One region of the Paenarthrobacter sp. AMU7 genome, then DNA from elsewhere that is predicted to be linked to it. Evidence: riboswitches for the same ligand, from Rfam matches in the RefSeq annotation. Region 1 holds a riboswitch; the other holds the start of a gene.
The links. Region 1 has a riboswitch for cyclic di-AMP ahead of ABQM86_RS19900 (hypothetical protein). Riboswitches for the same ligand answer to the same signal wherever they lie in the genome.
Positions count from the first base shown of each region.

Region 2: another riboswitch for cyclic di-AMP. It lies ahead of ABQM86_RS02825 (hypothetical protein); the one in region 1 lies ahead of ABQM86_RS19900 (hypothetical protein).

Region 1 covers NZ_CP165735.1:4,326,998-4,338,348, reverse strand. Annotated here, with positions in the region: gene ABQM86_RS19905 (PucR family transcriptional regulator) at 1-1,124, shown strand, start outside; gene ABQM86_RS19900 (hypothetical protein) at 1,312-2,601, opposite strand; cyclic di-AMP (ydaO/yuaA leader) riboswitch at 2,604-2,748, opposite strand; gene ABQM86_RS19895 (ATP-dependent DNA ligase) at 2,993-4,057, shown strand; gene ABQM86_RS19890 (DUF6480 family protein) at 4,076-4,348, opposite strand; gene ABQM86_RS19885 (alpha/beta fold hydrolase) at 4,419-5,225, opposite strand; gene ABQM86_RS19880 (maleylpyruvate isomerase family mycothiol-dependent enzyme) at 5,249-5,911, opposite strand; gene ABQM86_RS19875 (hypothetical protein) at 5,914-6,183, opposite strand; gene ABQM86_RS19870 (helix-turn-helix domain-containing protein) at 6,262-6,684, opposite strand; gene ABQM86_RS19865 (HPr family phosphocarrier protein) at 6,809-7,087, opposite strand; gene ptsP (phosphoenolpyruvate--protein phosphotransferase) at 7,115-8,815, opposite strand; gene ABQM86_RS19855 (TetR/AcrR family transcriptional regulator) at 8,945-9,667, shown strand; gene ABQM86_RS19850 (PTS mannitol transporter subunit IICBA) at 9,734-11,351, shown strand, end outside.
Region 2 covers NZ_CP165735.1:571,572-582,922, forward strand. Annotated here, with positions in the region: gene hutG (formimidoylglutamase) at 1-231, opposite strand, end outside; gene ABQM86_RS02815 (NCS2 family permease) at 319-1,761, opposite strand; gene ABQM86_RS02820 (copper resistance protein CopC) at 1,876-2,538, shown strand; cyclic di-AMP (ydaO/yuaA leader) riboswitch at 2,689-2,881, shown strand; gene ABQM86_RS02825 (hypothetical protein) at 2,885-3,673, shown strand; gene ABQM86_RS02830 (FAD-dependent monooxygenase) at 3,783-4,475, opposite strand; gene ABQM86_RS02835 (universal stress protein) at 4,891-5,928, shown strand; gene ABQM86_RS02840 (PEP/pyruvate-binding domain-containing protein) at 5,949-8,711, shown strand; gene ABQM86_RS02845 (cation diffusion facilitator family transporter) at 8,708-9,628, opposite strand; gene ABQM86_RS02850 (metallopeptidase family protein) at 9,639-10,139, opposite strand; gene ABQM86_RS02855 (carbohydrate kinase) at 10,232-11,155, shown strand; gene ABQM86_RS02860 (DMT family transporter) at 11,152-11,351, opposite strand, start outside.

The DNA.
Region 1 (11,351 bases):
CGTACAGCTCCAACCAGTCGCACGCCGACCGCGTCCGCGTGAACTTCCTCCTCAGCAAGCGTGTCCCCAGCGACGTCAGCGCGTGGCAACTGTCCCACGGCATCGCCACGGCGGTGCGTCCCGTCGTCGTTCCCGCCAACGAGGAACTCGGAATGCTGGGCCGCGTCTGCGTGCCGCTCCTGGTGCGCGGCTTCCGCGTGGGCTACTTGTGGGTCCAGCTGGACGTTGAAGAACAAAGTCCGACGGCGATACTCGCCGAGTTGCCCGGCGTGCGTGATGAGTTGGACCTGTTGGCGGGTTTGCTCCTCGATTCAAACACTGCAGAGTCGGAATTCCGGCGCAGGCGCGAGCAGGAGTTCCTCTCGGCCTGCAGTGGCGAATCGAATGCCGTGGCGGCCGTGGCCGGGTGGAAGGAGATCCAAGGCCGCGGTCCATGGCAACTGGTGACCATCCTGGACGCGGACGGCGCGAGGTCCGACGTCGATCCCCTCGCCGCAACCCTTACGCACCGAACAGCTGCACTGCAGTCCACCATCGGCGTCAACGCTGCGTTGTTCAGCGCCGGAACGGAGACGCATTCCGTGGTCCTGTTTCGAGAGTCCGGTGGTCGGGCGGACCACGCCCAGGTGCTGGTCCACTATCAACTGGAACTCGCCAAGCGCTCCGGCAGGGCGGTGGACCGGGTGATCCTGGGCATCAGCGAGCCGTTCCAGGTGATCCGGCAGCTCGCAGGAGCGTACCGGCAGTCCAAGGTTGCAGCGCAGGCTGCCGTCGTCGATCAACCCCTCGGCGAGCTCGTGGACAGCCGGTCCGTAGGCGTCTATCAGCTCTTCGACCGCTTGCTGGCACCCGGAGGTTGGGACGACACAGGTTCCGTGCACTTCCGAACGCTGGAGGACCAGGACAAGAACGGCGAACTCCTGCCCGTCCTGGAACTCCTCTATGACAGTGATGGTTCAGTGCAGGACGTCGCGGCCAAACTCCATCTCCACAGGAGCAGCATCTACAACAGGCTCGGCCGGATCCGGCAGCTCATCGGCGCTGACCCGTTGAGCGGAGCGATCCGCGTCGAATTGCACGCTGCCTTGAAAGCTCGCCGCTGGGCCGGCCGGCCGCGGATCTGAGGTTGTCAAGAACAATGAGCAGGCGCCCGGTGCGGGCGCCTGCTCATTGGCACGGTCTTGCTTTACGGCCGCCTCAGGCGCTGGCAGCTCCAGCGGCCCAATCGACGCCGGAACGTGGCCGTCCGGCTGCTGCTGCAGTACCGGCTGTGCCATCCCACATGCGTGGTGGTGCGTGGCAAGCGGGTGCTCATTTGAGGGTGTCCTTTGCCGCGTCAAGGATTTCTTCAAGTGCCGTCCCGGAGGGCTGCGGCGCGGTGGCCGCACTGGGCTTGCCCGAGGGCTTGGGTTTGGTGGTCTGCGTGGGAGTCCCCGTCGGCGTGGGGGTAGGAGCCGGCGTGGGTGTGACCGTCGGTGTGGTTGTGGGCGTCGGAGTCGTGGGTGGCGTGGTGATCGTGTCCGACGGCGCCTCGCTGGGTGCCGGCGCCGGCTGGGTGGGGATCGGGCTGGCGGTGGCCGGGTCCGCGGCGATGGTTGACGGCACTGCGGACGGGACCCATACGGGGTCGGCCAAGGAAACTTTCGGGGTGGGAACCGACGACGGCGACCCTGGTGCGGGTGCCTCCGGAACCGTGGCCGGTTGGCCGCCTGCCGACGTCGCAGCAGCTGACGCGGAGGGCGATGATGCCCTTGAGTAGGAGGCGCTGGGCGCGGGAGTCGCCGAGCCTGAATTCCGGTCGGCGCCGCTGGCTTCCTGGGAGGGGGTCTCCTGGCCGAAGAATGGCAGCTCGAGGGCCTGCCCCAGGGTACCGGCTGTCAGGAGCAACCCGAGAGCGCCGGCCACCACGGCCATGCGCTGGCTCATGTGTTTGACGGATGCAGCTTTCCGCAGGACCGTATGGGGTTCCCGGCCTGGCGAAGAGCCACCAAAGCCCGGCTTGGCGGCCGTGGGCGCAGCTGCAGGTTTGCGGAGATCCTTGCGGCTCGCCAGTGCTGCCGAGGCCGTTGCGGCCGCCGCGACCTGGGCAGGGGACTTGCCCCGCGGTGGCTCAGTGCGGGCGGACTCGGCCACCACCGGAATGGCGGCAGTTACGGGCTCCGGGGTGTCGGGTTCCTGAGAACCGTGGTTCGGGGCGGCCTGCTGCACGATGGGAATGGCCGCGGTAGGAGGCCCTGGCGTAGTGGAGGCCGGAGCTGCAGCCTGTGCTGCCTCCACGACGGGAATCGCCGCAGTTGCGGGTTCCTCCTGTGCGGCCGTTTCCGGGGCCGGCTGCGAGGCCGATGCTTCAGGCGCGATCACGGCCCGTGCCGCACGCTCCCGCTCGGCCGCGCGCGCGGCTGCACGCGTGGTATGTGTTGCGACGGCGGGGATAGCCGCAGTGGCGGCCTCCGGCGTCGTGCTTGTCGTTCCGGGTGCGGCCACAGTGTCTGGCTGCGCGCTGAGGGGGGATCCGCTGGGGTGGGCCCGACGGCGTCCGGTTGGCTTGGTGCGCCCGCGTTCAGTCTCGGCGCGGCGCGGCTGATCCATGGTTGGGGACATGGTGGTTGCCTCTCAACGCCTTCGAGGTTAGCTGTCGGGTTCGGACGAGGCCGTCCGGCCGCCGTAGCGGCTTCACCCCAAGGACTTGGGAAAGTCCGGGAACTTTTGGGTCCCCCGCCTCTGCCGCGGGTCTGGCGGATTCCGGAATGCGGCAGAGCTCGGCGTCATTCCGGAAGCGGCCCAGCGGAGATACGGGTCGCCCTACGACGGTACATGAGCCGGAAAGTAAAGTCACATTAATATAACGGACGGTAGGCCTCCCCGGATGAGAGGGTCCTGGCACTTAGGCTTCGGGGCCGGCGCTGGGAGCTCCCGGTGCGGCAGCCACCACGGCCAAGATATCCATCGCCTGGGACTAGCTTCCGCGTGCACCGGCAGGTAGACATTGTCTATGGACCTGCCTGTGATGCCACCCGTCTCGCCCATGCTCGCCAAATCCGTTCCGGCCATCCCCGATGTTGGGCACTACGAGCCCAAGTGGGACGGCTTCCGGACCATAGTCTTCAAGGACGGCGATGAGATCATTCTGGGCAGTCGCAACGAGAAACCCATGACCCGCTACTTTCCCGAACTGGTGGAGGCGCTGCGGAAGAACCTTCCGGACAAATGCGTGATCGACGGCGAGATTGTCCTGATCGAGGGCAACCGGCTGGAGTTCGAGGTGCTGCAGCAGCGGATCCACCCCGCGGACAGCCGGGTCCGGATGCTCGCCGAGAAGACTCCGGCGTCCATGATCGCGTTCGATATCCTTGCCCTCGGCGATGACGACCTGATGGGCACTCCCTTTTCGGAGCGTCGGGCCATCCTGGAACATGCGCTCGCCAAGGCGGAGCCGCCCGTTTACGTCACCCCTGCAGTCACGGACCTTGAGCGTGCAAAGGAATGGTTCGTGCAGTTGGAAGGCGCAGGCCTGGACGGTGTGCTGTCCAAGCCCTTGGATGGGACGTACTTGCCCAACAAGCGCGTGATGTTCAAGACCAAGCACGAGCGCACTGCGGACTGCGTGGTGGCCGGCTTCCGCTGGCACAAGACCGCGAAAGTTGTGGGGTCCATGCTGTTGGGTCTTTATAACGACGCCGGCCGGCTCCAGCATGTGGGGGTGGTGGCCTCCTTCCCCATGGCCCGCAGGGAAAGCCTGGTAGCTGAGCTCGAGCCGTATCAGGTTGAACTGGGCGAGCATCCCTGGGGTGAGTGGGCCAGCCAGGGCGACGGAGCCGGCGGTTCCAGGATGCCCGGTGCCCAAAGCCGGTGGAGCGCGGGCAAGGATTTCTCGTTTGTGCCCCTGCGTCCCGAGCTGGTCATCGAGGTGGCCTACGACTACATGGAGGGCGAGCGGTTCCGGCACACCACGCAGTTCAGGCGGTGGCGGCCGGACCGAACGCCGGAGAGCTGCACTTACTCCCAGTTGGAAGAGCCGGCGGATTACGATCTTGGGGAGCTCCTGGGGCTGCCGTAGCTTGGCGCCCGCAGTTGCTTACTCCTCGTGTCCTTGGTCGCTGCTCATGCTGCCCTCGGCCGGCGGGGTTTCTCCCGGGGGCACTCCTCCGCCTGGTTCCAAGCCCGTGACGTTCCCGTCGAGGGGATCGGGGTTGGAGGATGCGGCGGGGTCCTCGTCTTCGTCCTGGCGCAATTCGGGGTCGGCGTTGACGTCATTCTTGGTGGTGGCCGGGGGCGTTGCGGCACCGTAGGGGCCAGTGGCGCCGGTTGCGCCGAAGCCTTGCTCGTCCTTGTTATCTCCAGTGGTCACGATCAGCCCTTTCATAAGCAAACTTACTAATGCGATGGCTTCGCCAGCCTAGCCGGGACGCGTGGACTCATCAAGGCGCCTGGCCGTGAAGCGCTGTCGCTGCAACGAAACTCCGGATGGCGTCCGCCACAGCCTGGGGCCGCATGTGTTGCGCTACATGCCCGACGCCGGGGATCTCCACCAAGCGCCCCTGGTCAACGGCCCTCGAAAGCCGAAGCGACCAGTCCGGGCCGGCCACGTTGTCGCGGCTTCCCCTTAGGACCAGCACAGGGACCTTGATACCAGCCAAGCGTTTCTCGGTGGGGTACGTCATCATCACCGGCAGTTCAGTAAGGTACCAGCGCGGACCGCAGCGGAGATAGTCCGACGTGACGATCAAATTGGAGGAGGGGCTTTCGCGGAGCATCCCGTCAAGGAGAAGAGCCACGGACTGGCGCCTCACGTTTTTGTGCCGCGAATCAACCACTGGCCCCATCAGCACCACCTGGCGGACCCGATCCGGTGAATGCAAAGCCGCCTCGATAACAAACTGCGCACCCATCGAATGGCCCACCAAAACGTACGAACCGATGCCGCGGGAAGCGAGGGCCTCCGCAATGAAGGCGCCGTAGTCCTCCACCGAAAGCTGTCGATCAGGCTTTGGAGTCCCTCCAAACCCCGGGAGGTCCAAGGAGTAGGTGGGTGCGCTCGCTGCAAGGACTGTGTGCAGCCGGGCCAAATAGCGGTGTGAGACTCCGATGCCGTGAACCAGGACATAGACGGGCCCGGTGGGATCGGCCTCAGAGCCGGCAGCGGGGACAGCGGCAGGCTCAGGCGTGCCCCCAGCCCACAGGATCCGCCCCTTCAATCCCAGAACTTCTACGTCTGCAGACAGCATTGCTGCCGGCCTGCTCCGCGCCCTCATGATGGTGTCCGCCGCAAGAACACCGGAGCCCCGGGGCCACTCAGCTCGTCCTCTGCTATTGGTCGGCCGGACACCGCCAGCAGCAGGGCAATGGCCGGCCCTTCCACAGCAGGGCCATCCCCGTGATCGAAGGATGCATCGGTGGCCACCAGGCGCCAGCCTCCTGCCACCTCCTTGCCTCCGCCCATCTTGGTGCTGGTCCGCACCTGATAGTGCAGGGCAGTGGCCACGTGCGCGGCGGGGTAGTCGCGGCGCATCCCCAGCGGACGGCGGATGTCCTCGCCGTGGACGAACGCCTCCACCAACCGGGTCCCCAGGCCTGCAGGCGGCCCGGATGTCCGGGAGAGCACGGCTTTCAACTGACTCAGGGTCGTAGCCGGGTCAGGGGTCCTTTCGCGCTCAACACCTACGGCGTTGTCGCGGTCAAAGTTCAGCCGGGAGGCAATCATCCGGCGAATGAAATTAAGGCGCGTGGTTTTGGCGCTGTCGATCACGTGCGCCAGGACATCATGGACGTCCCAGCCAGGGCACAGTGACGGGGTCCTCCATTGGGAGGGCTGAAGTGGTTCAAGGTCCCGGATCAGGGCGCGACGTTCCTCATGCACCACGGGCCACACAACGGAGGGGGAAGTCGAAGCCATACCGCTATTGAACCCCATGCCTACTCCCTTGTGGCGTCGTCGGACCTTGTGGCGTCATCGGATTCGTTGGGGTCGCCTGCCGGGCGTGCCGATTCGGCGGCGGCGGACGCCTCAGCCGCGTCCCGGCGTCGTGCAATTTTTGATTCCGTCCACATCGCAACGGCCACGAACACTGTGCACGCGAACATGAAGGTTGCCACAAAGTTCAATCCCATGGCAGAGCCCAAGGGTGCGGCAAGGGCCATTGCGGCCAACCCGGCCACGATATGCCACCCTTTGAAATTGCCCACCGATCAAGCGTAACCCCGGCTTTAAGGGGTGCCCGCCTGTTGGCTGGGATCGTTGCTTGATCCTTATCACTGTCGACCCTATGAGTCGGCGTCGGCGTCACTTTCGCCGGCTTGGTCCTCCGCCGCGGCAGCCTGTTTCTTCTTCTGGGATTCCAGCCAAGCGATGATGGCAGCTTGCCGGATCCGACGATGTGTTCCGCGGTATTCCACGGGGATTTCGCCGCGGTCGGTCATATTGCGCAGATAGGTGTGCGAGATCCCGGCGAGCTCGGCGGCCTGCGAGGTGGTGAGCATTTCCTCAACGCTGCTGACCGTCACCGTTTCGCCCCGGCTCAGCCGCGCGAGGAGGTCGACGACGGCATCCCTCGCCTCATCAGGCAGGCGGTGGACTGTGCCGTCCACGAACACGGTGATGTCGTCGCTGTCCTGGAGGGAGCGCGCCAGATTCCGGGCGTCGTCGGCGGGGAGTCCTGCGGTGACGCGGGGAGCTATCAATGCCATGGCAGAAGCCTAGCGTGAGCCGTGCGTTTGAAAGCGCTACCCATTTCGATGGTTCGCTGCGCGTTGGGCGACTCCTGCCGTCCAACACGCAGCAAACCATCTAACCGGGACAGCCCAGCTAAAACTACTCCGCGTCCAGGTCCGTCTCCAGCAGCTTCACCAGTGCGTCCAGCGCAGCGTCGGCACCGTCACCCTCCGCCCGAAGCACCACGACGTCGCCCTTCGCGGCGCCGAGCGTCATGAGCGAAAGGATGCTGGCGGCGTCGAGCGCGTCATCGGCAGGGTCACCCTGCATGGCGATGGTGACCTCAACCGGCTGCTCGCCTGCGGCCTCGGCGAACAGCGCGGCGGGGCGGGCGTGGAGGCCGGAGCGGCTGGCGATGGTGGCTGTGCGTTCGGGCATGGTTTCTCCTAAGGTCGGAAGTGAAAATTAGAGGCCGAGCTCTTCGAGCACGGGGAGCTTGGCGCGGACCCAGTCGCGGGCCTCGGTGGCGCTGGGCGCGGAAAGGGCCAGGCGGGCGAGTTCCTTCGCCTGCTCCAGGGTCACGGTCTTCAGGACAGTCCCGACGGCGGCCAGCGACCGGGCGGTCATGGACAGCGTCGTGACACCCAGCCCGGTAAGAACGACGGCGAGGGCCGGGTCGGCAGCTGCTTCACCACAAACACCCACGGGTTTGGCGTCACCTTCACGGCCCGAGCTTTCCTGCGCCGCGCCTTCCACGGTGAGCTGCACGAGCCGCAGTACGGCGGGCTGCCAAGGGGTATTGAGTTCGGCGAGGGGGCCGAGCTGGCGGTCGGCGGCCATGGCGTACTGGGTGAGGTCGTTGGTGCCCAGGGAAGCAAACCCCACCTCGCGCAGCACGGTGGCGGCGGTCAGGGCGGCAGAGGGAACTTCCACCATCACGCCGGGCGTCCGGATTCCGGCAGCTGCACACAGTGAAGCGAAGCGTCCGGCTTCAGCAGCCGTGGAGATCATGGGTGCCATGACCCAGACATCAGCGTCGGAATCGGAGGCAGCCCGGGCGATGGCTTCAAGCTGGCGCTCCAGGACCCCCGGCGTGGTGAAGTCGGTGCGGTAGCCGCGGACACCCAGCGCAGGGTTGGGTTCGGTGGCGTCCGTGAGGAACGGCAGGGGCTTGTCGGCGCCGGCGTCCAGCGTGCGGAGGACAACTTTCTTGCCCGGGAACGCGTCAAACACGGCCTTGTACGCTGCGGCTTGCTCGTCCACGGAGGGCTCGGTGTCACGTTCCAGGAAGCAGAACTCGGTACGGAACAGGCCAACGCCCTGGGCGCCCAAAGCGGCGGCCGCCACGGCATCCTTGGCTCCACCAACGTTGGCGAGGAGCGGCACCAAGTGCCCGTCCGCCGTCGTGCCGTTTCCGTCGAATTCGGCGAGGGTGGCTGACGTTTCGGCCCATGCGATGGCAGAAGCCCGGTGCTCGTCAGAGGGCGAAGCCGCCACGAAGCCGGCCGCACCATCGACGTAGATCTCGGTTCCGTCGGCGATGTCGTCAACGCCGTGAGCCGCGACCACTGCAGGCAGGCCGAGCGAGCGCGCGATGATGGCCGTGTGGGACTGCGGTCCTCCACCGGAAGTCACCAGCGCCTGCACCACCGCGGGATTCAGTGTTGCGGTGTCTGCCGGCGCGAGGTCCTCTGCCACCAGGATGAAGGGCGTGTCCGAAGCGGGAATGCCGGGTGCGGGCACGCCGCGGAGTTCAGCCACGATGCGGGCGCGCACATCCAGGACGTCAGTTGCGCGTTCGGCCATGTAGCCGCCCAGGTTGTGCAGCATCTCGGAGACGGACGCGCCGGCTTCCCAGATGGCACGCTCAGCAGAGGAGCCGGCGTTGATCAGCTTCGCCGCCGACTTCAGGAGCATGGTGTCCTTGGCCATGAGGGCGGTGGCTTCGAGCACGGCCTTGCCGTCGCCCGAAGCGCTCTCCGCACGTCCCTTGAGCTCGTCATGGACGGACTGCGCGGCAGCCTTCAAGCCTGCGACGGCGTCTTCCGGGGCAACGTCCGCAGCCAACCGTTCTCCCGACGGCGGTTCGCTCACCGGCTTGGGCATCTGGCGGACGGAACCAATGATGCGGCCAGGGCTTACCCCTACTCCTTGGAAATTCTGCACTGAATCCTCTGTTCCTGCTTGTTGGTTCAGACCCGCCGGCGACGGCACCGGGAGCCTCGAAAACTAGCCTACAAAAATCCTTTGTGAGCCACTTCATATAGCAACGCTATAGGTGCTAGGGTAGCGGTTATGAGTTTCGATGACCAGCTTCCGCCTAAAATTCGGTTGCTTCGCGCAGCTGCCGAGTTGCTGGCGAATTCGGAGGGGTCAGCGGTCTCAACGCGCCAGATCACCAAGCTGGCCGGGGTCACCGCACCAACGCTTTACCACCACTTTGGCGACAAAGAAGGCTTGTTCGACGCCGTCGTTTCAGCCGGATTTGAAGAGTATGTGGCGGGGGAGCGGGATTTTGCGCCGTCCGGGGAGCCTTTGGAAGACGTCCGGCGGATGTGGGATAACCATGTCCAGTTCGGGCTGAGCCAGCCGCATCTGTACCTGGTGATGTTCGGCAACATCAGGCCGGAAAGCCGCCCTGCAATCGTGGCCGATGCTGAAGCGCTTCTGGAGGAAATGCTGAACAAGGCCGCAATTTCCGGTCAGATCAACGTGCCGCCCCGCGAAGCGGCCCGTAGCATCCTGGCGGCCAACGTGGGCGTCACGCTCATGCTGATCGCAGAACCGGTGGAAGAAAGGAACCTCGAGCTCTCAACGATGACCCGGGATTCCATGATTTTTGCCGTCTCCACGGACACCGCCCGTGGCGCCGCAGCGGACGACTCCGGTAAATCGTCCGTGGTTGTTGCGGCAATCGCCCTGAATGCGGCACTGCAGGCCTCACATTCGGACCAACTTTCCAGCTCTGAATTGAAGCTTTTCCTTGAATGGCTTCACCGCATTTCCAGCAGCTCCTAAGGCTGCGTTCTCTCGATCTTTATCGACTGACCCCGCGCCGCCGCGGGACACACGTTAGGAATTCACATGGCAACAGAGACAGTTGCGAAGCCCCGCACCAGCGTGCGCGTTGGTGTTCAGAAGTTCGGAACATTCCTGTCCGGCATGATCATGCCCAACATCGGCGCCTTCATCGCCTGGGGCCTCATCACAGCCCTCTTTATCGAGAAGGGCTGGATTCCAGTCGCTGAACTGGGTGGGTTCGGTACCAATGCCGAGGGCGATCCCAACGTCGGCATCGTTGGCCCTATGGTCACGTACCTCCTGCCAATCCTGATTGCCTACACGGGCGGCCGCATGGTCTATGACGTCCGCGGCGGCGTGGTCGGCGCCATCGCAACCATGGGCGTCATCGCAGGTACGGACGCGCCAATGTTCATCGGGGCCATGATCATGGGCCCGCTGGGTGCTTGGACCATGAAGAAGATCGACGCCCTGTGGGACGGCAAGATCCGCCCCGGTTTCGAAATGCTGGTCAACAACTTCTCCGCGGGTATCTGGGGTGCGCTGTTGGCTTTGGGTGGTTTCTACGGCCTTTCCTGGGTGGTCCAGCGCTTCACTGACGGCGCCGGGGCCGTGGTCGGGTTCCTGGTCAACAACGGCCTGCTGCCTCTGACCAGCATCTTCATTGAGCCGGCCAAGGTCCTCTTCCTCAACAACGCCATCAACCACGGCGTGCTGACTCCGCTGGGTATTCAGCAGTCCCTGGAACAGGGCAAGTCCATCCTGTTCCTGCTGGAAGCCAACCCGGGCCCGGGTATGGGCATCCTGCTGGCGTACATGTTCTTCGGGCGCGGCGCGGCCAGGGCTTCGGCCCCCGGTGCAGCGATCATCCACTTCCTCGGTGGCATCCACGAGATCTACTTCCCGTACGTCCTGATGAAGCCCATCCTCATCCTGGCTGCCATCGGTGGCGGCATGACCGGCATCGCTACCCTGGCCATCACCAACTCCGGCCTCGTTGCTCCGGCCGCGCCAGGATCCATCATCGCCGTGCTGGCACAGACTGCCCGCGACAGCTACCTTGGCGTCATCCTGGCGGTTGTCTTGGCCACTGCCGTTTCCTTCCTGATTGCCGCGGTCATCCTGCGCACGTCCAAGAACAAGGGCGAGGATGATCTCTCGGCAGCGACATCCCGCATGGAAGCCATGAAGGGCAAGAAGAGCTCCGTCTCCTCCGCGCTTGTTGGTGACCGCGCCGGCGAACCGGCAGGCTCCCAGCCCGGTACCGTGCTCACCCGCCCGGTCCAGAACATCGTGTTCGCCTGCGACGCAGGCATGGGTTCCAGCGCCATGGGTGCCTCGGTCCTCCGCAACAAGATCAAGGCCGCCGGCTTCCCGGACGTCAAGGTCACCAACTCGGCCATCGCCAACCTCAACGACAACTACGATGTGGTGGTCACGCACCAGGACCTCACAGAACGCGCCCAGCCGCGCACGTCCAGCGCAGTGCACTACTCGGTGGACAACTTCATGAACAGTCCCAAGTACGAAGAGATCGTTGAACTGGTGCGGAGCAGCAACAGCACTACCCCCGCAGCCAGCGCACAGCCCGCGGCCGCAGCAGCCGCCACCCACGGTGCGCATGCCGCTGAACCGGCCCCCGCCGTCGATGGTCAGGCAGCCGGGGGCAAAGGTGTCCTCC
Region 2 (11,351 bases), 1.0 Mb from region 1:
GCGGATGGCAGCGGGAGCCGCAGCAGCACCGACCCGGCCCTGGTTGCGGCGCACTCCGGCATCGCTGCAAAAACCAAGCACGACGGCGGGACGCGAGGCAGTTGCGGGCGCGGGCGACGTCAGGGGTGCTACTGCCTGCCACCAGCGGCGGTGTTCAGTGCCGTCTCCGTCAAAGCGGCCCTTCCACGGCCCAGGGTTGACGTCTACGGCGAGGGTGATGCTGGTTTCCATGCTTCAAGCACACCCGAACGGGCACACGAAAACCAGCTTTCCCAGCAGGCGGGTGTCTGAAACTCCGGACTTAGGTCCGCAGGAGACTTACTTGACGCCCAGCAGCTCCTCCACGGTTCCAATGCCGAAGAACAGCAGGAACGCAGCGGCCACGGCCCACATGAGCGGGTGGACTTCGCGGGCGCGGCCCTGGAAGGTGCGGATCAGGACGTAGGAGATGAAGCCGGCACCGAGGCCGTTGGCGATCGAGTACGTGAACGGCATGAGGGAGATGGTCAGGAACGCAGGGATGCCGACACCCCAGTCCTGCCAATCGATCTTGCCCACCTGGGAGACCATCATGAAGCCCACAACCACCAGTGCCGGAGCCACGGCTTCGAAGGGTACAAGGTTGATGAGGGGCGTGAAGAACATCGCCACCAGGAACAGCACGCCCGTGACGATCGAGGCGAGGCCGGTGCGGGCACCTTCGCCGATGCCGGCGCCGGACTCAACAAAGATCTGGTTGGACGAAACGGACGCGCCACCACCCACGATCGCGCCGAGGGCGTCCACCTGCAGGACACGGTCGACGTTGGGGATGTTGCCGTCTTTGTCCACGGTTCCGGCCTCGTTGGCCAGTCCCACCATGGTGCCCATGGCGTCGAAGAAGATGCTGAGGAGGATCACAAACGCCAACAGTGCTGCAGCGATGAAACCGAGGTGCTGGAACGCGCCGAACGGGTTGGCCTTGCCGATGAGGGACAGGTCCGGGGCGCCCCACTCCGAGAGGGTGGGAGCCACGAGGGACCAGCCGCGCGGGTTGACGTTCTTGCCGTCGAAGCTGGGGCCGATGTGGAGGGTGAACTCGAGGATGGCTGCCAGTGCCGTGGAGACCACGATGCCGATGAGGATGGCGCCGCGGACCTTGCGGACCACCAGGGCGATGGTGAGGATGAGGCCCACTGCGAACACCAAGGTAGGCCAGCCCATGAGCTTGCCATCCACGCCCAGGCCCAAGGGAACCGTGGTGCCGGCGGCGTCGGGAATCCGGCGTACAAAGCCTGCGTTGACCAGGCCGATCAGTGCAATGAAGAGGCCGATGCCCACCACGATCGCCGTTTTCAGCGCTTCCGGCACGGCTTTGAACACGGCAGTACGGAAACCGGTCAGCACCAGGATGAGCATGGTGATGCCGGAGAGGACCACGAGGCCCATCATGTCCGGCCAGGTGAGTTCCGGGTGCGAGGCGACCGTGACGGCAACGAAGGCGTTGACGCCCAGCCCGGTTGCAACGGCGAATGGGTGCTTGGCCCACGCGCCCATGAGGATGGTCAGGATGCCCGCCACGAAGGCCGTCGTGGCTGCGACGGCTGTGAAGCCGAGGGATGCCCCACTGGAATCCGCCCCGGAGAGAATCAGCGGGTTCAACACCACGATGTAGCTCATGGCGAAGAACGTTGCGAAGCCGCCACGAATTTCCCGCGAGTACGTGGATCCACGTTCAGTAATTTTGAAGTAGCGGTCTACTGCAGAACCTTGCTTAAGCATGAAAGACTCCGGGGATCGGGGGGAGTGTGCCCTCAAATCCTATGCGGTCCGGTGCGGGCGCTCCGGACGATTCGCCTAGTCTGTAAGGAAGCCAACACTAGGAGAAACCGCCCCATGCGTACCATCCGCCCGCTTCTGGCCGCCGTCGTCGCTGCTCTTGCCTTCGCGTCCGCCCTGCTGTTTACTGCGGCGCCGGCGTCCGCCCACGACGTCGCTGAATCCACGACGCCGGCCAGTGGCACCAGCGTCACGGACGTCCCGGCGTCGGTTTCCATCACGTTCAACAACCGGCCGCTCGCCATCGGTTCGGGCGTCACGGTCACTGCGGGCGGCGAAAACTGGGCCGACGGCCCGGTGGAAATCATCGACAACCAGGCGGTCCAGAAGTTGCGCGAAGGCGCTCCGGCCGGCGAATACACGGTGGTCTGGCGCGTCGTCAGCAGCGATTCGCACCCCATCGAGGGCACCTTTACCTTCACGGCCACCGCAGGAAGCACGACGACGGCCAGCGGCCCGGCGGCAGCCTCTCCGTCCGCATCGGCTCCGTCCGCTTCGACACCTTCAGCGGCGGTGCCGACGGCGGGAACCGCGGCCCCGGGCTCTGCGGCGTCGGGAACCGGCAACAGCGAGCCCGCGGCCGACGCCTCCCAGCCCTTCCCATGGAGCATCGTGGGCCTGGCGGTTGTTGCTGTTGGTCTCGTTATTTTTCTGGCTGTTACTGCCCGCAGGAAACTGGCTGCTTCGAACGACCCTGAGGGCCCTTCTCCCGCGGAATAACGGGGTTTTCTACGTAGCTGCGAAGATCTCGAAACGGTTACTGCGACACGCCAGAAGCGTACTTCTCGTTACTTAAATGTGACTTCCGCGTGATCATCGCGTACGGTGGTACCTGTGCCTGTTCCACGTAGCGGGCACTTCCGGTCTGATTGCCTAGCTCTGCCGCAGTCCGGAATCCGTTCGCAGACAAACCTTACGGCAGAGACGGGGAACCCATTTTGGGCCGCTTTCGAGCGTGCCTTGGGGTGAAGTCACGATGCTTCCGCTGAACAGCGGGAGATAGTGGCCGGGTGACTCCCATCCGAATCCGACAGCTAACCTCGCAGGCATCGGGAGAGGCTCTTTCATGTCTTCACGCATTCTTCGCGGCCGTCGTAAGGCGGACAGCGTACGTCCTAATCCGTTCATCTCCATCTCCAAGGCAGTTGCCAGCAACGCTTCCGGCGCTGGCCGCCAGGCAGCTGTTATCGCAGCAGCCTCGGGCCTTGTGTTGACCGGCTCCATTGCAGCTCACGCTGCTGAAGCTCCGGTTCAGCGGGATTCCAGCCCGGCCACGGTCGCTGAGACCGTTTCGGCCGACGCTCCCACCCAGGTTGTTACCGCCCTGGCTACGGCTACGGTCAACTTCGAGCGCCCCGCTGTTGCTTCCGTTGCAGCTCCGGTTATCGAAAAGCCTGCACCGGTTGCTCCGGCTCCTGTCGCCAAGAAGGCAGCAGTCACCACTGCCGCCGCCAAGGCTCCTGTTGCCAAGGCTGCTGCAGCCGCTCCGGCCGCTGCTGCTCCCGCTCCTGCGGCTGCTGCTGCTCCGGCTGTTGGTGGCGTCAATGCCGCCATGGTTGCCTCGGCTTACGCCCAGATCGGCATCATGCAGGACTGCACCGCCATGGTGGAGCGCGCACTCGGCTCCGCAGGCATCCCCGTTGGCGACCTCGGTCCCATGCAGTTCATGAACTACGGCAAGGTTGTCAGCTCACCCCAGCCCGGTGACATGATCGCCCAGTCCGGCCACGTCGCCATCTACATCGGCAACGGCCAGGCCATCAGCGGTGGCATCAACGGCAACCAGACGGGTATCCACCCGATCAGCTGGTTGACCGCAACGGGTCCCCTGACCTACGTACGCGCTGGCGCATAAGCCTCACGCTTCAGTTCAAAGGCCGGTGTCTTCGAAGAGTTCATCTTCGAGGGCACCGGCCTTTGGCGTTAAGTTATGTGCGGAATAGTTCGCAGCCAGGTTTGATCTGCTAAGCGGTGGCGATGCCCGGCCCTGCAGGGAGGGCCACCTTGGACGATATCGCCTGGCCTACAGCCTTTGCCTGCCGAAGTACTTCCTTCGGTGTGGGCGTAATGAGCTCGCCGACTCCTACAAGGTGCATCCCGACGGCCCGCATTGCGGCCACCAGGTTTTGGCCGATCGCTATGCCGAGTTCCGCCAGCATTCGGCGCAATTGGCTCTGTGCGCAGCGCGTGACCACAATATGGTCGGCCAGAAGAACACCGTTGGCAGTGTGGACGGCCCACTGGCGGCGGGTGGACTCGAGGGGGCCGGAGGCGTGGAGCCCCGTCCTGAGCCCGGCAGTGGTCATGCTGGCGGCCAGTCCATAGCCGATCTGTTGGGAAGGGTCGGAGCCAAGGAAATCGAGGCGGACAGCCCGTGTGGTGCTGCGGACATCCAGGTGATGGCTTGCGGCGTAGTTCCGCAGGTGGCGGAGGATCTCGTTGCGCTCCTGCATGGCTGCGGGATCGGCTGCATCGCAGCGTTGGAGCATTCCGGTGTGGACTGACGGACCCGTTGCGGACAACGTGCCGAACCCGTCCACCACAATGGAGCCCACGCCGTAGCGGCTGAGCTCACTGGCAACTGCCAAGCCGGACAAGCCGGCTCCGATGACCACGGTGGTGGTGCGTTCCGTGGCGGAATCAGGCGTGAGTGACACTGCTTGGTTCCTCCTTGACGTGTGTGCCATTAGGCATCGCATGGGGTCGCGTCCGAGTTCCCCAAGCGGCCGCAATAAATGGCCGGAGTGTGCTGTGGAACACGGTTGCCGGCCATTCGGTGACTCGAACACTACCGAACTTTTTCTGCCATGGATAGCCTCCTGGGTCCGCGTGTTCGCGTTGTTCATCCCCAGCGCAAAATGCGCACCCGGGAACCGAGCCCGGACCGTTATACACATAGCCCAAAGTCACCTTGATTCGGCGTTGCCGACCGAGAATAGTTGGCATTGGGAGAAGGAATTTCCAGGTTTCTTCTGCCCGGGCCATTGACATTGACGCCAGGAGGGAATCCGAGCCGGAGAACCTCTGGCAGAATGGCCGGAACATCAAGCAGCAGGTGGAGAGGCGGGCCCCATGGACCAGCACAGCAGGCACAATGAAGAGCCACAGGACGGCCAGGACCACGCAGTGGCGCCAGGAGGCATTGTCGTTGGAGTTGACGGTTCAGAGCACGGGCAGTGTGCATTGGTGTGGGCGGCACGTGAAGCCGAACGCCGTCAGCTGCCCTTGCACATCGTGACGGCCTACTCCGTACCTATCTTTGCCGCATCAGGCCTGGACGGCGGTTATGCAACTGTGGATGATTCGGTGATCCGCGAGGGGGCGGACGCGATCGTGAAACAGGCTATGGACAAGATCTCCGGTTACGCCATCGAGGTTGACGCTTCAGTGGAGAACGGCGACGCTGCCGGTGTCCTCCTTGATCTCTCGGCAGATGCCGCACTCCTCGTTTTTGGCAGCCGGGGCCGCGGGGGCTTCGTTGGACGCCTTTTGGGATCTGTCAGCAGCGCATTGCCTGCCCACGCCAAATGCCCCACCGTCACGGTCCCGCTGTACTGCGCCGACCGTCTCGGCGAAAACACGGAAGACAAGCACATCAAAGCCGAGCACGCCAAAGCTGGCCCCCGCGCGGTGGAAAACGTAGTCGCAGTGGGCGTCGACGGCTCCGAGCAAGCCCGGGTGGCAGTGCTCGAAGCGGCCGAGCAAGCGCAGCGCATGGGAGCCAAGCTCCGAGTCATCTGCGCTGTTCCGCAGTACAGCGGTTCCCTGGCTTGGGTGCCGGCTCCGTTGGACCGCGATGCCCTCTTTGCGGATATCAGGGTGCAGCTTGACGCCGGTGTTGCGTGGCTCAGGAGCCACTTCCCGCAGCTTCCCATTGAGACGGACCTCCGGGACGGCTCACCGGTGGACGTGCTGGTGGAAATCAGCCGCAGCGTCGAACTGGTGGTTCTGGGAACACGCGGCCGCGGCGGGTTCGCGGGCATGCTGCTCGGTTCCACCTCGGACGGCGTCCTCCACCATGCCAAGGGTCCTGTGCTGGTTGTTCCGGATCGTGAAGATCCCCGGCTGGCCGACCGTCACAAGTTTGGGCCAATGCTCGGCGCAGCTTAGGCCGCGGGAACCACTGCGCCATGGATGTCCAACAGCCCAGCGGGGAATTTATTCTGGACATCGCCGGCATCAGTGGGGCCATGCTTCCGGAGGTGGGAGGAAAGGCAGCCAACCTGGGCGAGCTTGCCCGTGCCGGACTGCCCGTACCACCCGGATTCTGCCTGACCACCGATGCCTACCGGCATGCCCTTTCGGCCATTGGCCTGGACGAGGTCCTTGCGGCACTGAAGGAGGCGGACGCTTCCCGGTTGGACCAGTTGGACCAGTTGGACCAGTTGGACCAGCTGAACGGGCTTGCCGCCCGCGCGCGGTCCTTGGTGCTCGACGCCGGCATTCCCTACCGTATCGCCGAAGCGGTGCAGTCCGCCTACCAGCAGCTGGGGGAGGACGTCCCGGTTGCCGTCAGGTCCTCAGCTACCGCGGAGGACCTGGCTTTCGCGAGTTTCGCCGGTCAGCAGGACACCTTCCTGAACGTGGTGGGCGCTGACTCTGTCCTGGAGGCTGTGAGCCGCTGCTGGGCGTCCCTGTGGACAGACCGTGCCGTGACTTACAGGACCGTCAACGGGATCGATCACGCATCGGTCACCTTGGCTGTAGTCGTGCAGGAGATGGTGGACTCAGCTGTCGCCGGAGTCATGTTCACTGCCAACCCGGTGACGGGAAACCGGCACGAGACAGTGATTGACGCCAGCCCAGGCTTGGGAGAGGCTGTCGTTTCCGGAGCCGTGAATCCGGATCAATACGTGGTGGATGTTCGTCGCGGTGCCATAGTGAAAAGGACCGTAGGGGACAGGAAAGTGGAGATCAAGGCGATCCCTGGCGGTGGCACGGAACGCATTGAACGCAGCACCGGGTCCTCACCGGACCAACCCGGCGATGTATACCCTCAGCCCTGCCTCAGTGATCACCAGGTGTTGGAACTCGTGGACTTGGGACGCGAGGTCCAGTCGCACTACGGAGCCCCGCAGGACACCGAGTGGGCCATGGACCATGAGGGAAAATTGTGGCTCACCCAAGCACGGCCCATCACTACCCTGTACCCGCAAACCACGCGCGTCCCTCCCGTTCCGGGCGAGCACGCCTTCCTGAACTTCAGCCTCGCCCAGGGCCTCACCCGACCATTGACCCCCATGGGTTTGGCCGCGATCCGGCTCATCGCTTCCTCCGTCGCCAGGACCGCGGCATTCGATGTTCCGGATCCCCGGTCCGGCCCGTCGCCGTACTACGAGGCGGGGCAGCGCATCTTCTTCGACCTCACGGCGGTGGTGCGGAGCAGGGTCGGCCGGGCGATCGTGCCCCGGGTTTTCGACCTCATGGAGGCCCGCTCGGCCGTTCTGATACGTGGCCTCTTTGACGATCCACGTTTCACAGTGACCACCAGGACTCCTTTGAAACTGATTCGCCACGTTGCTCCGGTTGCGGCCAAGTACCGGGTTCCTGAGTCGCTGTTCCGTGGCCTGTTCCGCCCGGCATCGGCACTGAAACGCGTGGAGAAACTCCGCTCCGATCTGCGCAGCACCTTGGCCGTCCCGCAGCAAGCAACAGCCCATCAGCGGATCGGCCACGTCCAGCGAATCCTCGGGGAAGAAGTTTTTGCCACCGTCCCACAGGTGCTGCCCCTTCCCGCGCTGGGCTTCGCCATGCTGGCGCTGACCAAGAAGCTCCTGGGGGATCGAGCTTCGTACAGCGAACTCCAAACGGTGATCCGTGGCCTTCCCAACAACGTCACTACCGAGATGGACCTGGCCCTGTGGCAGCTTGCGGCGCAGATGAGGAAAGACCCCGACGCCGTTGCCTCCATGACCGGTCGAACGGCGGACGAACTGACGGAACTGTATCGGGACGAAAAGCTCCCCGCCGTTGCCCAAACAGGATTGAGCTCGTTCCTGGGCACCTTCGGGCACCGGGCCGTCGCCGAGATCGACCTGGGCATGCCGCGCTGGTCAGACGATCCCACCCACATTCTTGGCGTCGTCACCAACTATTTGAGGCTCGCGGACGGCTCCGAGACGCCGGACCAGCAGTTCACGCGGGCAGCCCGCGACGCCGATGAACAGGTAGCGCGTTTCGTAGCGCGGGCCAGGACAAAGAGCCCGTTGCACGCGGCGGTGGTTGGCATGGCGTTGGATCGCACACGGAGGTTCGCTGGACTGCGCGAGTTGCCCAAGTACAACCTGGTCCTGGGTCTATCCGTTGCGCGGAAGCAGTTGCTTCTCATCGGCAATGAGCTTGCCGCAGCGCACCGGATCGAACGCCCCGAGGACATTTTTTTCCTGGACCTCGACGAAGCCGAGACCGCACTGGCCGGAGATGACCTGCAGGAATTGGTTGCTGAGCGACGCGCCGCCTATGGGCAGGAACTGCTGCGGAGGCGCATACCGAGGGTGCTGATGTCAGATGGCACCGAACCGGAAGCCGCACCCGGGATCAGCGGGCCCCAGCGCCCGGGCACCTTGTCTGGCAGTCCGGCGTCGACGGGACAGGTCACAGCTCCTGCGAGAGTCATCATGGACCCCGTTGGCGCGCACTTGGCTCCCGGAGAAATCCTCGTAGCACCGTCAACGGACCCCGGCTGGACGCCGTTGTTCCTCACGGCCGGAGGGTTGGTCATGGAGATGGGTGGGCCCAACTCCCACGGCGCGGTGGTGGCCCGTGAGTACGGCATCCCCGCCGTCGTGGGGGTTCCGGACGCCACATCGCGAATCAGCACGGGTCAACGCGTTACCGTGGACGGCGCCGCAGGGACGGTGGCGGTTGAGGGCGCGGGTGGTGGGACCAGCTAGGCGTGCTGGTGCGACTCGTGTTCCGAGTGGCTCACCGGCTCCAGCTGGAAGGTGCAATGCTCGGTGTCGAAGTGACGGCCGAGGCAGGACCCCAACTGGTCAAGGATGCTGTCCGCCCCACTGGCGTTGAGGACTTCGTCTTCCACCACAACGTGGGCTGAGAACACGGGGACGCCGGAAGTGATGGTCCAGATGTGGATGTCGTGGGCTTCCACCACACCATCCACGGCAATGATGTGCTCGCGGATCATGTTCACGTCCACGCCCTTCGGCGTGGCCTCCAAGAGGACGTCCACCACGTCGCGAAGCAGATGCCAGGCGCGGGGGATGATCATCACTGCGATCAACACCGATGCTATGGGGTCGGCAGCGCTGAAGCCTGTGGTCATGATGACGATGGCCGCCACAATGACCGCAATGGAGCCCAGAAGGTCACCGAGGACCTCAAGGTAGGCACCACGCACATTGAGGCTTTCCTTCTGCGCGCCCTGCAGGATCAGGAGCGAGACAAGATTGGCCACGGCACCCAAAATAGCGGCCCACAGCATGACGTCCGTATGGATCTCCGGGGATTCCCCGAAGCGGCGGATGGCTTCGATCATGATCACCACCGCGATCACGATGAGGATCAATGCGTTCGCCAGGGCAGCCAGTACTTCAGCCCGCTGGTACCCGTACGTCCGCTGGTCACTGGCTGGACGGGTGGCAATCCAAGCCGCCATCAGCGCGATGAAGACGCCCGCGGCATCAGAGAGCATGTGGCCGGCATCAGCCAGCAAAGCCAAGGAACCAGACACGACGGCGCCAACCACCTGGATGCCCACCACGCCTAGGGTGATGGCCAGGACGGCGATGAGCCGCTTCCGATGCTTGCCGGTTGCTGTGATTCCGTGTGAGTGGTTGTGGTCGTGCCCCATGTCTATAAGGCTAGCCCCAGCCGAGTTCGTGCAGACGGTCGTCGTCGATCCCGAAGTGGTGCGCGATCTCGTGGACCACCGTGATGGCGACTTCATCGATGACTTCTTCGCGCGTGCTGCAGATGTCCAGGATCGGCTGCCTGAAGATGGTGATCCGGTCCGGCAGTGAACCGGCTTCCCACCAGGAATCGCGTTCAGTCAAGGGGACGCCCTCGTAGAGTCCCAACAGCACAGTGTCCTGATCTTCGCCCGGTTGCGGCGTGTAGTCGTCTTCGATGAAGATGGCCACGTTGTCCATGGCACTGGCCGCTTTGGGTGGGATCAATTGGAGGGCGTCGCTGACGGCCTCTTCAAATTCTTCGGGAGACATTTCGAAAGGCGCGGCACTGTGGGCTTCGTCCGCGGCGGTGTGCTCAACAGGACTGTGCACCGCATTCCGTTCCCGGAGCGGCGATGAAGGGCGCTCGCCGTCCGGAACTATGGGCAAGCCGGGTGGAAGATTCGCGGGCATGATCTGACTTTAGTCCGCTCAGGCAGCATCGGCGCGGTGTGTGATGAGAGATACTAAAAGTCAATCCTCTTTTCGACAGACACAGGAACCGCATGACCGGCACCTCTTCCCTCGCGCCTGAACCCCTCGACGTCGTAGTTGTCGGTGAGGCGTTGATCGACATCGTGCAGTCTGCCGATGGGCAGGTGGAGTATCCCGGCGGCTCGCCGGCCAATGTCGCCTTCGGTCTGGGCCGATTGGACGTCAAGACCGGACTGCTGACAGCGATTGGCCGCGATGCCAGGGGTGACGCCATCGCTTCGCATCTGCACAGTGCGGGCGTGGTGCTGTTGCCCGGTTCCATGTCTGCGGGCAAGACCGCGACGGCGACAGCCCGGATAGCTGCGGACGGTTCAGCTGACTACACCTTCGACATTGACTGGGCCTTGGCGCCTCTTGCCCTCCCCTACGCTCCGAGGATCCTGCACACAGGATCCATCGCCACGTTCCTGGAGCCCGGCGCAAGCGTGGTGCGGAGCTTGCTGGAGCAGGCGCAGGGTGGGTGCATGGTGACGTACGACCCGAACATCCGCGCCGACCTCCTCGGAAGCCACCAGGAGGCCTTGGCGCTCTTCGAGGAAATAGTCCCGCTGACCGACGTCGTGAAGCTCAGCGGCACCGATGCCCGCTGGCTGTACCCGGGCAAGGCGCTTGAGGACACCGCGAAGCACCTCCTCGCACTGGGCACCGGGTTGGTTGTAGTGACACAGGGAGTCAAGGGCTCACTCATGGCTACGCGGCACATACAGCTCAACGTACCGGCCGTCCCGGCCACAGTGGCGGACACTATTGGCGCGGGCGACTCCTATATGGCAGCGCTGATCATGGGGCTGCTCCTGCGGGGAAGCGACGGACTGGCGCCCACCGTCATGGAGCGGATCGGCACCATTGCCTCCATGGCGGCCTCCATCGCGGTCGGCCGCCCTGGTGCCAATCCGCCCACACACCGCGAACTTTTGGTGGGAATGGCCCGCTAACGGAGCGGCTGGCGCGTACGGCGCCGGGTCAGGCCCACGCCGATCAGGCACACCACGCCACCGATCAGCCCCCAGATGGTGGGGACTTCCTGTAGCACTGCCCACGAAATCACAATGGTGGTACCCGGAACCAGGTACGTGGTGGCGGCGAGCTTTCCGGCCGAGATGAGGGACAAAGCGTACGCCCAGGTGGTGA